Regions from separate parts of the Exiguobacterium sp. s34 genome, predicted to be linked through region 2. Evidence: riboswitches for the same ligand, from Rfam matches in the RefSeq annotation. Region 2 holds a riboswitch; each other region holds the start of a gene.

Region 1 (4,183 bases), on a different contig from region 2:
TAGCCACCATGACAGGATCGACGACGACATGCTCGAACCGATGGCGTTCAAGCGCTTTTGCCACCGCTTCAATTCGCTCCGCATCTACCAACATTCCCGTCTTACATGCCGTAATGTTAAAATCGTCAGTTACCGCATCGATTTGCCCAATGATCATTTCCGTGGAAATCGCTTCAATCCCATGAACACCAAGTGTGTTTTGAGCCGTGATCGCAGTCAGCACACTCGTCCCGAACGCACCGAGCTCTTGAAACGTTTTTAAATCAGCTTGAATCCCGGCGCCTCCCCCTGAGTCAGATCCAGCAATCGTCAATACTTGCGGTCTCATGATGTCGACACCTCGATTCGATTCGTCGGGATTGTATGTTGCGTCAATTGATGAAGGGCATTTAAGAAGTGAATCGGAAAATCTCCTGGTCCTTCTGCCCGTTCACTCGCCAACTCCCCGCAATAGGCATATCCCGACACGGCTGTCACCGTCGCCTTTAGGGCGTTCTTCTCGACCGCTAGACATGCTCCGACGACCGCACTGAGTAGACAGCCTGTACCGGTCGTCTCGGTCATTCGTTTTGTTCCGCCATGGACTTCTATGACGACACTTCCATCACTGACCAGATCTTCTTTTCCGGTCACCGCCACGACACATCCATAGCGTTTCGCCGCTTCGAGCGCCAATTGGCGTGGTTCACACGCCCCGTCCCCCGCATCGACACCACGTGCTGCCCAATCGACGCCGACCAATGTGGCAATTTCTCCTGCATTCCCACGAATGACCGACACGCGGACGTGACGAAGGATACGCTCGACGACATCTCGACGAAATGACGTTGCCCCGACACCGACCGGGTCGAGCACGACCGGACATCCCGCTTCATTTGCAGCTTGCCCTGCACGAATCATCGTCGCTTCGGTCATCGTACCGAGTGTCCCGATGTTGAGTACGAGCGCATCGCTCACGAATGTCATCTCTGCCACTTCCTCAATCGCGTCTGCCATCACCGGGGAGGCACCGATGGCGAGCAGTCCATTCGCCGAAAAATTGGCGACGACCGTGTTTGTGATGTTGTGAATTAACGGCGCCTGCTTTCGAATCTCACTCCAAATCTCATGTCTCATTGGTTGACCTCCTGTGACAACGTCCATGACTCTAGTGTCCATGCCATTTCCCAGAAGGCGACTTCGTAGTAACAACTCTTCAAGAAGAGTTTCGTATAACGAAGCCGCTCTTCTTCTGTCGCTTGTCCGGCTAATTCATCCAATCGATCAATCTGTTCTTCTACCAGCTCACGGAACCATTCCGAACCGTACGTCGCAATCCAAGCCGAATAAATCGGATGATCGGGTCGCTTATCTTTCAAGCGTTCACCAATCTCGTAATAAACCCAGTAACATGGAAGGATTGACGCCAATACATCACCGAGTGTCGGTCCTGCCTGTTGCATGTGAAGGGCATACGCATAAGCGGTCGGTGCCGGCTCGAATGTCGCAAGTTCCACGTCTGTCACGTTGAGCATCGTAAAGAACTCACGATGAAGTGAGAGTTCCGCCTCAATCGTGTGCAACGCATGCGTCAAAAAGCGGCTCGATAGTTCCATCGTTGGTGCGAGCGTCGCTCCTTTCGCCTGTACTTTCGAAAACTGATTCAAATAGTAAGAGTCTTGCATGACGTAATGTCTGAACTTCTTCTCGTCGAGCGTCCCTTCCCCGAGTGAACGGACGAACGGATGATGGAAGCTTGCTTCAAACAATCCATCTGCCTCCTGACGTAAGTGATCTGTAAATTTCATAGTAACTCCCCCTTATAACAGATAAAAAGACGCCGCCTCCCATAACGGAAGCGGCGTCTCGAACAGTCATATCTAGGTGAAGCCATATGATTCGTCTCGCCCACTTCCCTACGCTAGCTTGAACTAGATCAGGTTCGAAGGGTCTGGACCATGTCCATCTCAGCCGCGTGGCGCGACTCCCCTAGTGGCAAACATTATGAAATTCAGTCGTCTTCGACCACATTCTATCAATCTTTTTACCAATTGAAAACCTTTTCCTGTTTGGGCGGTCAACAATTTAAGCTGTTTCTAGCGTCCTGTGATCAGTAAGAACATATTAAATGCGACGAGACCAAGAGGCAACATCGCCACCAAAATAATCGGCCATTTCTTTAAACGAATACCGACAAAAAGGACAAGACTTCCGACTAAAAGGGCAATAAATGTCGTATATGGGTTCATGAAAAAACGCTCCTTTCTCTATAAGGAGCGTTTCCCGGCTCTCGGCCTCATTAATCGTTCGAATGTCGAAGTGTTGCACATGCGGCACGGACACGTCTCGCTTCTTCTTCTCGGAACACGAAGTCGCCTTGTTCGGCGACGCGTTGCGCGCAAAAGAAGAAGAGCGATTGCAAGCGGTCATGCGTATCTTCAATCGCACTCAGCTCAGCGGAAGCATATGTTGCCGTAAGCATCTCCCACAACTCTTCCGGCAAGTGGTCGCGCATCCCATCACCTGACTTCCCGAGATTTACGGAGAACTCCGTCGCATAACCGATATTCCATTCCATCATCTGACGGAGCATATTCCGCATGATATCGAGGTGATCGAGCGCATATAGCACCTGATGCCGTTTGATGCCTTTAACGACATAGAGCGACACCCACCAAAACTCATTCCAGCAAGCCGCATACTCGTCAGCAGATGGACGTGTTACGCGATATGTGGTGTCCGAAGGCGTAACGTCCGGATGATGATCTCGGTCGAATACGATTTGACTGAGCGAGTCCGTTTCGAGCATGGCTTCTACTTGATCCACACTCCGAATCGTCAAATCGATCCGATGTCCGTCCACATATTGCACCAAGAATGTCACATGTCGTTTCGGGTCAATCGTTTCAGGCATCTGCATAATCAAAATATCCCCAAACGTGTCCATCCATGAGGAATCGGCCACAACCGCTTGGACATCTTCCACATAAAAAGCAAGGTCGACATCCTGATATGCGTCTGGCTGGATATTCGGATTGACGAGTGAGCCGTTCAACACGACCGTCCGGATGTGTTCACGTTCTTTTGCGAACGCAATCAACTGCTCGATGATTTGTTCTGGTTTCATTCTACAATCGCCCCCAATGAGCGCGCGACTTGAATTGCCTGCATCGCGTCTAGTTTTGTTTGTTGCAATGTTACGTTCGAAAAATCAACCCCGTCGACGAGCGCGCCTCTAAAGTCGGCACCACGACACACCGCGTGTTGAAGCGTCGCCCGAGTCAAGTCCGTCTGTTGCCAGACTGTCTCGGTCAAGTCAGATCCATACAGATCGGCCTCGACCAATCGAACGTGGGACCAGTCCATTTTCTTGAGCGACACGTGGCGTAGGTTGACGAACGACCAGTCCCCTTCCGTGACACGAACACCTTCAAACTGACTTTCTTCAAAAGACGATCCGGTCATTTTACATTGTTCAAATTCGCTCGTGAACAAGTTGGCACCATGGAATTGACAGTTCAGAAACGAGCTCCCGACATGACGGGACGCATTCCATTTCGAGTCCGTGAAATCACAGTTGATGAACTGACAGCGCTCCGTTTGTAGCTCAGTCGCATCGACGTACGTAAAGCGACAGTTCTCGAACGTGACATGTGACAACACTTCGTCGCGGAGTGTCACGTCACGGAAATCTTCATCTCGATATTGTGTATGTGATTGAAACATCATATCCCTCCTTCAGGTATACTAGAACAGATTACAAAGATTGGAAGTGATACAGATGGACCTCGTATTTCCGACTGAACAAGGAGTCTTCAATTATCGCGTTGCCGGTATTTTTGTGAAAGACGGACACGTATTGATTCACCGAAACATCCGGGATGACTTTTGGGCATTACCCGGTGGTCGCGTGACGCTCGGTGAAGAAGCTGCAACCGCACTCGCACGCGAGCTTCATGAAGAGCTGAACATGCAGGTGACCGATACTTCATTCGCCTTTGTGCACGAGAACTTGTTTACGTACAACGATCAACCGTTTCATGAGATTGGACTGTACTTTTATGTAGACGGTGACCTCCCGCTCCAAGACGGAGACTTTTACGGACCTGAAGGAGATCACCTGATTTATCGTTGGCAAAAGCTCGACCGTCTACAAGACGTCACGCTTTATCCGGAAGTACTCGCTCAACTACCGAACCGTTTG
Region 2 (4,183 bases):
GACTAAAGCACATGCGACGGCGATTCGCTGTTTCTCCCCACCTGATAACGAATCGATTTCACGGGTTCGATAGGCACTTAACTGTAATGATTCGAGGATCTCCGTCACGCGTCGTTCGATTTCTGAGATAGGTGTCGACAAGTTCTCAAGCGTGAAGATGAGTTCTTCATCCACACGCTCCATGACAAATTGCGTGTCCGGATCTTGGAACACCGTCCCGACACGTTGATTGATTTCGCCTGGTACATAATCGTCGTGCAACCTCCCGAACAGTTTGAGTCTACCTTGGAGAATGCCGTCACAATTCTCGGGGAAGAGACGGTTGCATAGCGCAAGAAAGGTCGACTTCCCGCTCCCGCTCGCTCCACTTAACATCGTACGACCTGGTCGGATCGATACGGTGACATCTTCAAGAATCGCATCTAAACTCTCTGGGAATTGAAAGTGGAGTGATTCGGTCTCAACCATGGACGTTCCCACTTCGTGAAATCGCATAGCCGCGAAGGGAACCTGTCTTTAGCAACAAATCACTAAGTAACTTTCCTCCGATTCCTGCGATAACCATCCCACTGACAGCTCGAAGTCCGAACATCGTCGCCACATAACCAGGTTCTAGCATCGCGAACCCACTCATGAAATATGTATAGACGAAACTCGTGACGGCGGACCCGAATCCTGCAAGCATGAGTACCCACAGCTCATAGCGGCGGTAACCCGTCATCGCAAAGACAGCTTCCGCTCCTAAACCTTGAACGATTCCGACCAAGATGATGCGCGGTCCAATCGCGTTTCCAATCAACATCTCGATTGTCGCAGCCATCACTTCTGAGATGAAGGCGGCACCAGGCTTCCGGATGATGTACGCCGAGATGATCGACACGATGAACCAGATACCGAAGATCCACTCGTAGGCGATCGGTCCGATCAATCCTGCCCATAAGTTCCCAATATGGACGAACAATAAGTAGACGACGGCAAAGACGACAGACAATACGGAGACGAGGACGACTTCTTTTAATTTCCACGATTTAAGCATGTCGACCTCCGTGTGACGGACTGTTCACGCTGAACGTCACCGTCATGACGACATGTTGATTCTTCTCGCGCGTCCGTTTGAACGCCGCCTCGTAATACGAGAACACATCATCCAAATTCCCATGAATACCTGACGCATAGTGCATAGAGTCATTATAGACACCGACCTGTTTCGCTTGCTCGATTTCCTCGTAGATGAGCTCCATGTAATGTTCAGTACCCATCGGATAAAGTGCGAACTGTGAAGAGACATACTGTTCTCTTGAGGATCCGTTCAGTGGTTGTGGCGGTGCCTCGAGCGCTTCATCCCCAATCGAATCTCCCGGACATCCAACGGAGAACGTTCCGCTCATCGAAACATGCTTTCCTTCCTCTGAGGCAAAACTCAAAACTGTTCGGGCGACGTCAAATACATGCTCGGCTCGCCCACGGATAACCGTCGACACATCGTCCGTATGGCGCCACACGCCTGATAGATCCGTTCGTTTTAGTGCACCTTTGATTGTTCCGACGAAGTCGTCTGTCATCGGGCTCAGTGTGAATCGAAACCCGACGATTGGGCTCGTACCACATGATTCATTCATTTTGTTTCCCCCTCTAAATGTGTTTGCATAAAAAAAGCCGCATTCATGAGAATGCAGCAACAAAATCTATACAAACTTGCATAGAGAAAGTGCCGCACTTCCTCACGCCAGTATTACCTGGATCGAGTTATAAGGGATCGGAGCCATGCTCTCATCTCAGCCGAAGCACCCCTAGTGCAGTCATTGATATGCGGTTACTTATGCAGTCACAGTATAGCGATGTTTCAATCTTTTGTAAACGGTCAATCTGAATATGTGACGAGATGACCTGAACCCGGAAGTGGGTCATGGAACGTATCCCACGATGACGACATCTCTTCGTCCGTCAATAAACAGGCATCAAGCGATTGCTCAACCGCTTCCCGTTCCATTCGTTGACCGATGAGCACCAACTCGTTTTGCCGATCCCCGTATGGCTCGATGTAATCCTCACGAAGCTCAGGTTCAGCTGCAAACATCTCCTCACGTTCACTTGCAGGTAACGTCGCAAGCCAACGACCTGCATGTTCGAGCGTTGATGCATACCCTGCCTGTGAAAACAGACAAGCGAGGTCGTTTCTTGTCGCAATCCATAAAAATCCTTTTGCACGGACGATTTCTTCTGGATAATGTTCCATCCAGTGCATCAAACGTTCAGGGTGGAACGGTCGACGGCGCCGGTAGACAAATGAGCTGATACCATACTCTTCCGTTTCCGGCGTATGTTCTTCCGACTCGAGTTCTTGGATCCACCCTGCAGCGCGCATCGCCTGATCAAAATCGAATAACTGGACGTCTAGAAGGTCTTCTAACGCGACGTTCGAGTATGTCGACGTCAACAATCTCGCACTCGGGTTCAGTGTTTGGAGTAACCCCTTCATCTCCTGTAGTTCCCCTTCGGACACACGGTCCGCCTTATTCAATACGATGATATCCGCAAATTCGACTTGGTCGACGAGCAAATCGACTACTTCACGGACGTCACCGGTGTCGACGGCTTGTTGACGCTCCATGAGCGATTCACCAGAATTGAAATCTTTGAAGAAACGGTACGCATCGACGACCGTGACCATCGCATCGATGTACACACGGCTCGTCAAATCAATCCCAAGAGCGTCATCGGCATACGTGAATGTCTGCGCGACAGGAATCGGTTCAGAGATTCCTGATGACTCGATGATGATCCCGTCGAGCTCACGGTCTTTTGTTAAGTCATAGACAGCCGTCAACAAATCTTCCCGCAGCGTGCAACAGATACACCCGTTCGAGAGTTCGACTAGCTTTTCATCGGTCCGCGAGAACCCGCCCTGATCAATCAGCTTCTCGTCGATATTCAACTCGCTCATATCATTCACGATGACCGCATATTTTTTATGTTCTCGGTTATGTAAGATGTGGTTGAGCAGTGTCGTCTTCCCGCTACCGAGATAACCCGAAAGTACTGTAATTGGAATTCGTTTCATGATGGACCTCCATTAAATCGTAATCATTACTCTTTGTATAATGGAGTCGTTCCTTACTTTTGTCAATAAAAAACACGCCACATGGACGTGTTTTTGAAGAACATACAATTATTCTTCCAATGCTTTTCGTTCTGCCTCCGAGCGTGGATAAGCATTCGCCTGCCATTCAGCCCGATAAATCGAATCGAGTTGAGTCAATCCGACCTCATCCTCATCTTTATCCGAATCAATACTTGGCACTTCATCCCACTTCGGATCGAGATACGAATGATCTTCTTCACGCGTTCGATTTTCTTGTAACTTTTGAATCCCAATCTTGACCGCTGCAGCAACTGCCAACCCAATTCCAGCTCGAACTAACAGTCGTTTCACCATCGTACTTCCTCCTCAGCGACCGAAACGATACAATGGCATCCCTTTCACTTCTGTGTCGATGATAAATACCGATCCCGCTTCCGGATATTCAGAAAGCGCCTCCTCATCCATTCCTTCACGAGCCGTCGTGATAGCTAATCGATTGAGTCCATCTCCGATAAAGGCACATGAAGTGACATTTGGTGCGGGAACATGGACTTCAAGTAACTTTTTGCCTGTTGACGGGTCCCACCGCGATACTCTTCCACCCGCGTAATGCGCAATCCATAGACAACCTTCAGAATCGGACGTCATCCCGTCAGGAAAACCTTCTTCCTCCGAAAAATCGATGACGACCTCTCCGTTCGAAATTGTTCCTGTCTTCAAATCAAAATCATACTTCCGGATTTTTTCAGTCGGTGTATCGATATGATAAAAAACGGAATGGTCAGGAGACCACGTCAATCCGTTCGAAAGCGTCAACTCATCCATCAATGATGTAGTCGTTCCATCACGATCGACCCGATACAATGTCGCTTGATTTTCTTCATCTTCGAGGTGGAGTGTGCCCGCAAAAATACGACCATATGGATCGGCTTTCCCATCATTAAAACGTAATCGACCGTCGGGATCATCCAATTCGACAATTTTATTTAGCTCCCGATTGATTTCATCCCATTCATAAATCCCGTCTTTTAGACCAAGGACGACACCGTCCGTCACTTTTGGAATGACGAAACCGACTTGTTTCCCGACCTCAAAAGAAGA
Region 3 (4,183 bases), on a different contig from region 2:
GAACCGACCGATATCTCGATTGAACGTGAAGTGAGTGTTGAAGTCGAGCAACCGGATAAGGATAAGAAGCCGAAAGCGGTCGAAGTCGTCATTCGTACGGTTGACGCACGTGGTGAAATTGAGGTACTTCGTGATCAAATCACAGAGACGACAACGTACTCGTACACGCTAGTCATTGCCCCTGACGAAGTCGGGACAGCAACGATTGAAGTTGATGGTGAGATTGTTCGAACGGATTCAGTCACATATGCGCAAGCCGAAGAGGCACAATAAAGAGGTGACGGTGTCGTCACCTCTTTTTTAAAAGGAGGTAGTCATAATGAAAGGAACAATCATTCGTCTTCAAGGCGGGTTTTATGATGTGATGACCGAGGCGAACCAAGAGATTCGTTGTCGGGCAAGAGGGAATTTTCGAAAACGCAATATCTCACCTGTCGTCGGCGACGATGTGGTGATTCAAGATCAAGAAGATGGGACCGGCTATATTCTTGAAGTGGAAGAGCGCCAAAACCATCTCGTTCGGCCACCGATTGCGAATATTGATCAAGCGTTCCTCCTCTTTTCAGTTAAGGAACCAGCGTTTTCCTATCATTTGCTTGACCGTTTTCTCATTCTCATTGAATCGAAGCAAATTCATCCAATCATCGTATTGACGAAGATGGACTTGCTCGATGAAGGTGAAGTCGAACCGATTCAAGTGGCGATTGCTCGCTATCGGGCGATTGGGTATGACGTGATCGAAACGTCGACGGAGCATGGGCACGGTGTTGATGAAGTGCGCAGTCTATTCAAGGGAAAAACGAGCGTCTTCGCCGGTCAGACCGGTGTCGGGAAAAGTTCGTTACTCAATGCAGTCGCGCCAGAACTCGAGTTGGCGACAGGTGCAATCTCGAAATCGCTCGGACGAGGAAAACATACGACACGTCACGTGACGTTAATCCAATTGGCGGATGGTCTCGTTGCCGATACACCGGGTTTTTCAAGTCTAGAGTTTCCTCAGGAACTTGAGACAGATGAGCTCAGATGGTGCTTCCCCGAATTCGTGGAACGCCATGACGATTGTAAGTTCCGGGGATGTGTCCACGTTAATGAACCAGGATGTGCCATTAAACAAGCGGTTGAAAATGGCGAAATTGCTTCAACAAGGTACGAAAATTATGTTACCTTTATGGAGGAGTTAAACGATCGAAAACGGAGGTATTGACAGATGATTAAAATTGCACCATCTATTTTAGCTGCCGATTTTGCCAACTTGGAAGCTGAAGTAAAAGCCGTTCAAGAAGCAGGGGCTGACTATATCCATTTTGACGTGATGGACGGGCAATTCGTACCAAACATCTCGATTGGTTTACCTGTTCTCGCGAGCTTGCGTAAAAAATCAGACATGGTACTCGATGTACATTTGATGATTGACCAACCAGAACGCTACGTTGAAGATTTCGTGAAAGCCGGTGCGGACATCGTAACCGTACACGTGGAAGCGACGAATCATTTGCATCGTGTCTTACAGCAAATCAAAGCGGCAGGTGCGAAATGTGGGGTCGTCTTAAACCCACATACACCACTTTCGACGATTGAACACGTACTCACGGACGTCGATATGGTGTTGCTCATGACGGTCAACCCAGGATTCGGGGGTCAGGCGTTTATTGAATCGGTCGTGCCAAAAATTTCAGCGCTTAGCCAACTTCGTCAAGACCATCAACTTGATTTTGAGATTGAAATCGATGGTGGTGTGAACGCAGAAACGGCAAAACGTTGCATCGATGCTGGAGCTGATGTGCTTGTGGCAGGATCAGCCATCTATAGTCAATCGGATTATAAAGCAGCCATCGATAGCATTCGTGGCGCATCTCGTGTATAATCGACGGTAGAACAACAAGATAGAGTCGCAAGGGGTGTCACATCATGTGGCTGAGAGGCATACGCTAACCCTTTGAACCTGTTCCGTTCACACGGACGTAGGGATGTGGCGAAAATGCACGTTGCGAATTCAAGCAGCATGGCGTTTACGTCATGCTGCTTTTTGTCGTTCAAACAAATAAAGGAGGAAGAAGGATGAAATCACGTTTCAAATTACAAGCGCTCATTGAAATTTCATTGTTTGCGGCGCTCGGGCTTATTTTTGATTTGCTCATTCCATATCGTTTACCACAAGGTGGGTCTATCAGTTTAGCGATGCTCCCGATCTTTGTCATGGCGTTCCGTCACGGGCTGAAGGGTGGTCTTGCGACAGGCGCGCTCGTCGGGACACTTCAACTCTTGTTCGGAGCATACATTTTCACACCTGTACAATTCTTGCTCGACTATACGGTCGCATATGGCCTCGTCGGTATGGCCGGGGTATTCGCAGGGCGAGTGAAACATGCTGCGAGTCAAGGTGCGACAAAGACGCTTGCCATCTATTTAGTGCTCGGGGCATTGCTCGGGTCGATGTTACGATACGCAGCGCACGTCATCTCGGGTATCGTCTTCTTCGCTGAATACGCAGAAGGTCCGGTCGTGGCCTACTCGCTCGGATATAACGCCACGTATATGCTCCCATCCTTTGTCATCTCGGCCATCGTGTTAGTACTTCTCTTCACGACAGCACCACGTTTCACGCGTGTGGCGACACGGGATATCCGTCAATGAACGTACTAATCGTCGCGGCGAGTCCGGCACCTATTCCGGACTTACCGCGTGATGCCGATTTTGTGATTGGTGTGGATGGTGGATATCAAAGACTGTTAGATGAAGGAGTTGTACCAGACGTCGTGGTGGGAGATTTTGATTCGTTCGATGGGACACCACCTGATCAAGCGTTACGCTATCCTTCGGAGAAAGATGTGACAGACTTAGAAATTGCATTGGAGTTAGCAAGAGAACGGGGAGCAACACGAATCGATGTGTATGGGGCTCTCGGGGGACGGATCGATATGACGTTTGCGAATGTAGGCTTACTGGAGTCCTATCCGGAGATGCACCTTCATGATGAAGGGCAAACGGTCTATCTTGTAAGAATAGGAGACTATACGATTCCGAAACGGGACGGTCACTATTTGTCCTTCATGCCATGGAAGACAGCTACGATTTCCATTAAAGATGTCAAATATCCACTTGACCATCATGACGTGACGAGCGGAGAGGCGCTGACGATCTCAAATGAATGGTCTACGGATTCTGCCCGGTTGACGGTCCATCAAGGGACCGTTCTCGTCATGATTGTCAAAAAATGAGCACAAAAAAATCCCATCGGCGAATGCCGCTGGGATTTATTCGTTCGTGTATAAGTATTATACGCGTTCAACGAGACCTGATTTAAGTGCGCGAGCTGAAACCCAAACGCGTTTCGGTTTACCGTCAACGAGAATACGAACTTTTTGTACGTTTACACCCCAAGTACGTTTTGTCTTGTTGAGTGCGTGCGAACGGTTGTTACCTGATTTAGGTGATTTACCTGTTACGTAGCATTTACGTGCCATGCGTTTCCCCTCCTTTTTTATGTGGGTTCGTCCTAATAGACACTCGTTTATATTAGCACGGCTTTTTTCCCGATGCAACTAGAAAATCGTACCATGACAAGAAAAAAACTTGACATTACTCTCAAGGATTTGAATAATGAATGAGGTTATCGCGTTAATTGACCGAGTTTCTGGAGCAGGTTCTTTTAATAACTAGGTACTTATTGTAGAATGTACATTAGGAATCATTCCGAATAAAGGAGGCTACTCCATATGGCAATTGAAATGAAGACAACATATGGCAATATTGACATCACAAGTGACGTCATCGCGACACTCGCAGGTGGTGCAGCGATGGAATGCTTCGGTGTGGTCGGCATGGCTTCACAAGCACAATTGAAAGACGGCATTGCTGAATTGTTAAAACGTGAAAATTACGCGCGTGGTGTCGTCGTACGTCAAGAAGACGAAGACGTACATATCGACATGCACATCATTGTAAGCTACGGGACGAAAGTATCTGAAGTCGCATACAACGTGCAGAGCCGAGTCAAGTATACGCTCGGAGAAACTTTAGGATTAAACGTTTCGTCGGTAAATATATTCGTTCAAGGCGTTCGTCTGACGAATGACTGACGAAAACGGAGGAGGATTTGGTGTGGGTTTAAAACGTTTAGATGGATTGGCGCTCTCAAACATGATCGCGAACGGAGCGGCCAACTTGAGCCAAAACGCAGATT

Evidence for each region. Region 2 has a riboswitch for thiamine pyrophosphate ahead of KNO87_RS08060 (YkoF family thiamine/hydroxymethylpyrimidine-binding protein). Riboswitches for the same ligand answer to the same signal wherever they lie in the genome.
Region 1: linked by a shared signal. The riboswitch ahead of tenA (thiaminase II) and the one ahead of KNO87_RS08060 (YkoF family thiamine/hydroxymethylpyrimidine-binding protein) in region 2 are both predicted to bind thiamine pyrophosphate.
Region 3: linked by a shared signal. The riboswitch ahead of thiT (energy-coupled thiamine transporter ThiT) and the one ahead of KNO87_RS08060 (YkoF family thiamine/hydroxymethylpyrimidine-binding protein) in region 2 are both predicted to bind thiamine pyrophosphate.

Annotation. Positions count from the first base shown of each region.
Region 1 covers NZ_JACSKE010000001.1:652,544-656,726, forward strand. The annotation lists gene thiD (bifunctional hydroxymethylpyrimidine kinase/phosphomethylpyrimidine kinase) at 1-328, opposite strand, end outside; gene thiM (hydroxyethylthiazole kinase) at 325-1,116, opposite strand; gene tenA (thiaminase II) at 1,113-1,787, opposite strand; TPP riboswitch at 1,876-1,980, opposite strand; gene KNO87_RS03240 (hypothetical protein) at 2,076-2,228, opposite strand; gene KNO87_RS03245 (aminoglycoside 6-adenylyltransferase) at 2,279-3,106, opposite strand; gene KNO87_RS03250 (pentapeptide repeat-containing protein) at 3,103-3,705, opposite strand; gene KNO87_RS03255 (NUDIX hydrolase) at 3,761-4,183, shown strand, end outside.
Region 2 covers NZ_JACSKE010000003.1:215,885-220,067, reverse strand. The annotation lists gene KNO87_RS08070 (ABC transporter ATP-binding protein) at 1-468, opposite strand, end outside; gene KNO87_RS08065 (ECF transporter S component) at 461-1,036, opposite strand; gene KNO87_RS08060 (YkoF family thiamine/hydroxymethylpyrimidine-binding protein) at 1,029-1,619, opposite strand; TPP riboswitch at 1,702-1,802, opposite strand; gene KNO87_RS08055 (GTP-binding protein) at 1,862-3,061, opposite strand; gene KNO87_RS08050 (hypothetical protein) at 3,170-3,436, opposite strand; gene KNO87_RS08045 (SMP-30/gluconolactonase/LRE family protein) at 3,449-4,183, opposite strand, start outside.
Region 3 covers NZ_JACSKE010000002.1:192,407-196,589, reverse strand. The annotation lists gene pknB (Stk1 family PASTA domain-containing Ser/Thr kinase) at 1-273, shown strand, start outside; gene rsgA (ribosome small subunit-dependent GTPase A) at 317-1,204, shown strand; gene rpe (ribulose-phosphate 3-epimerase) at 1,208-1,864, shown strand; TPP riboswitch at 1,885-1,985, shown strand; gene thiT (energy-coupled thiamine transporter ThiT) at 2,059-2,634, shown strand; gene KNO87_RS04640 (thiamine diphosphokinase) at 2,631-3,218, shown strand; gene rpmB (50S ribosomal protein L28) at 3,276-3,464, opposite strand; gene KNO87_RS04630 (Asp23/Gls24 family envelope stress response protein) at 3,717-4,079, shown strand; gene KNO87_RS04625 (DAK2 domain-containing protein) at 4,102-4,183, shown strand, end outside.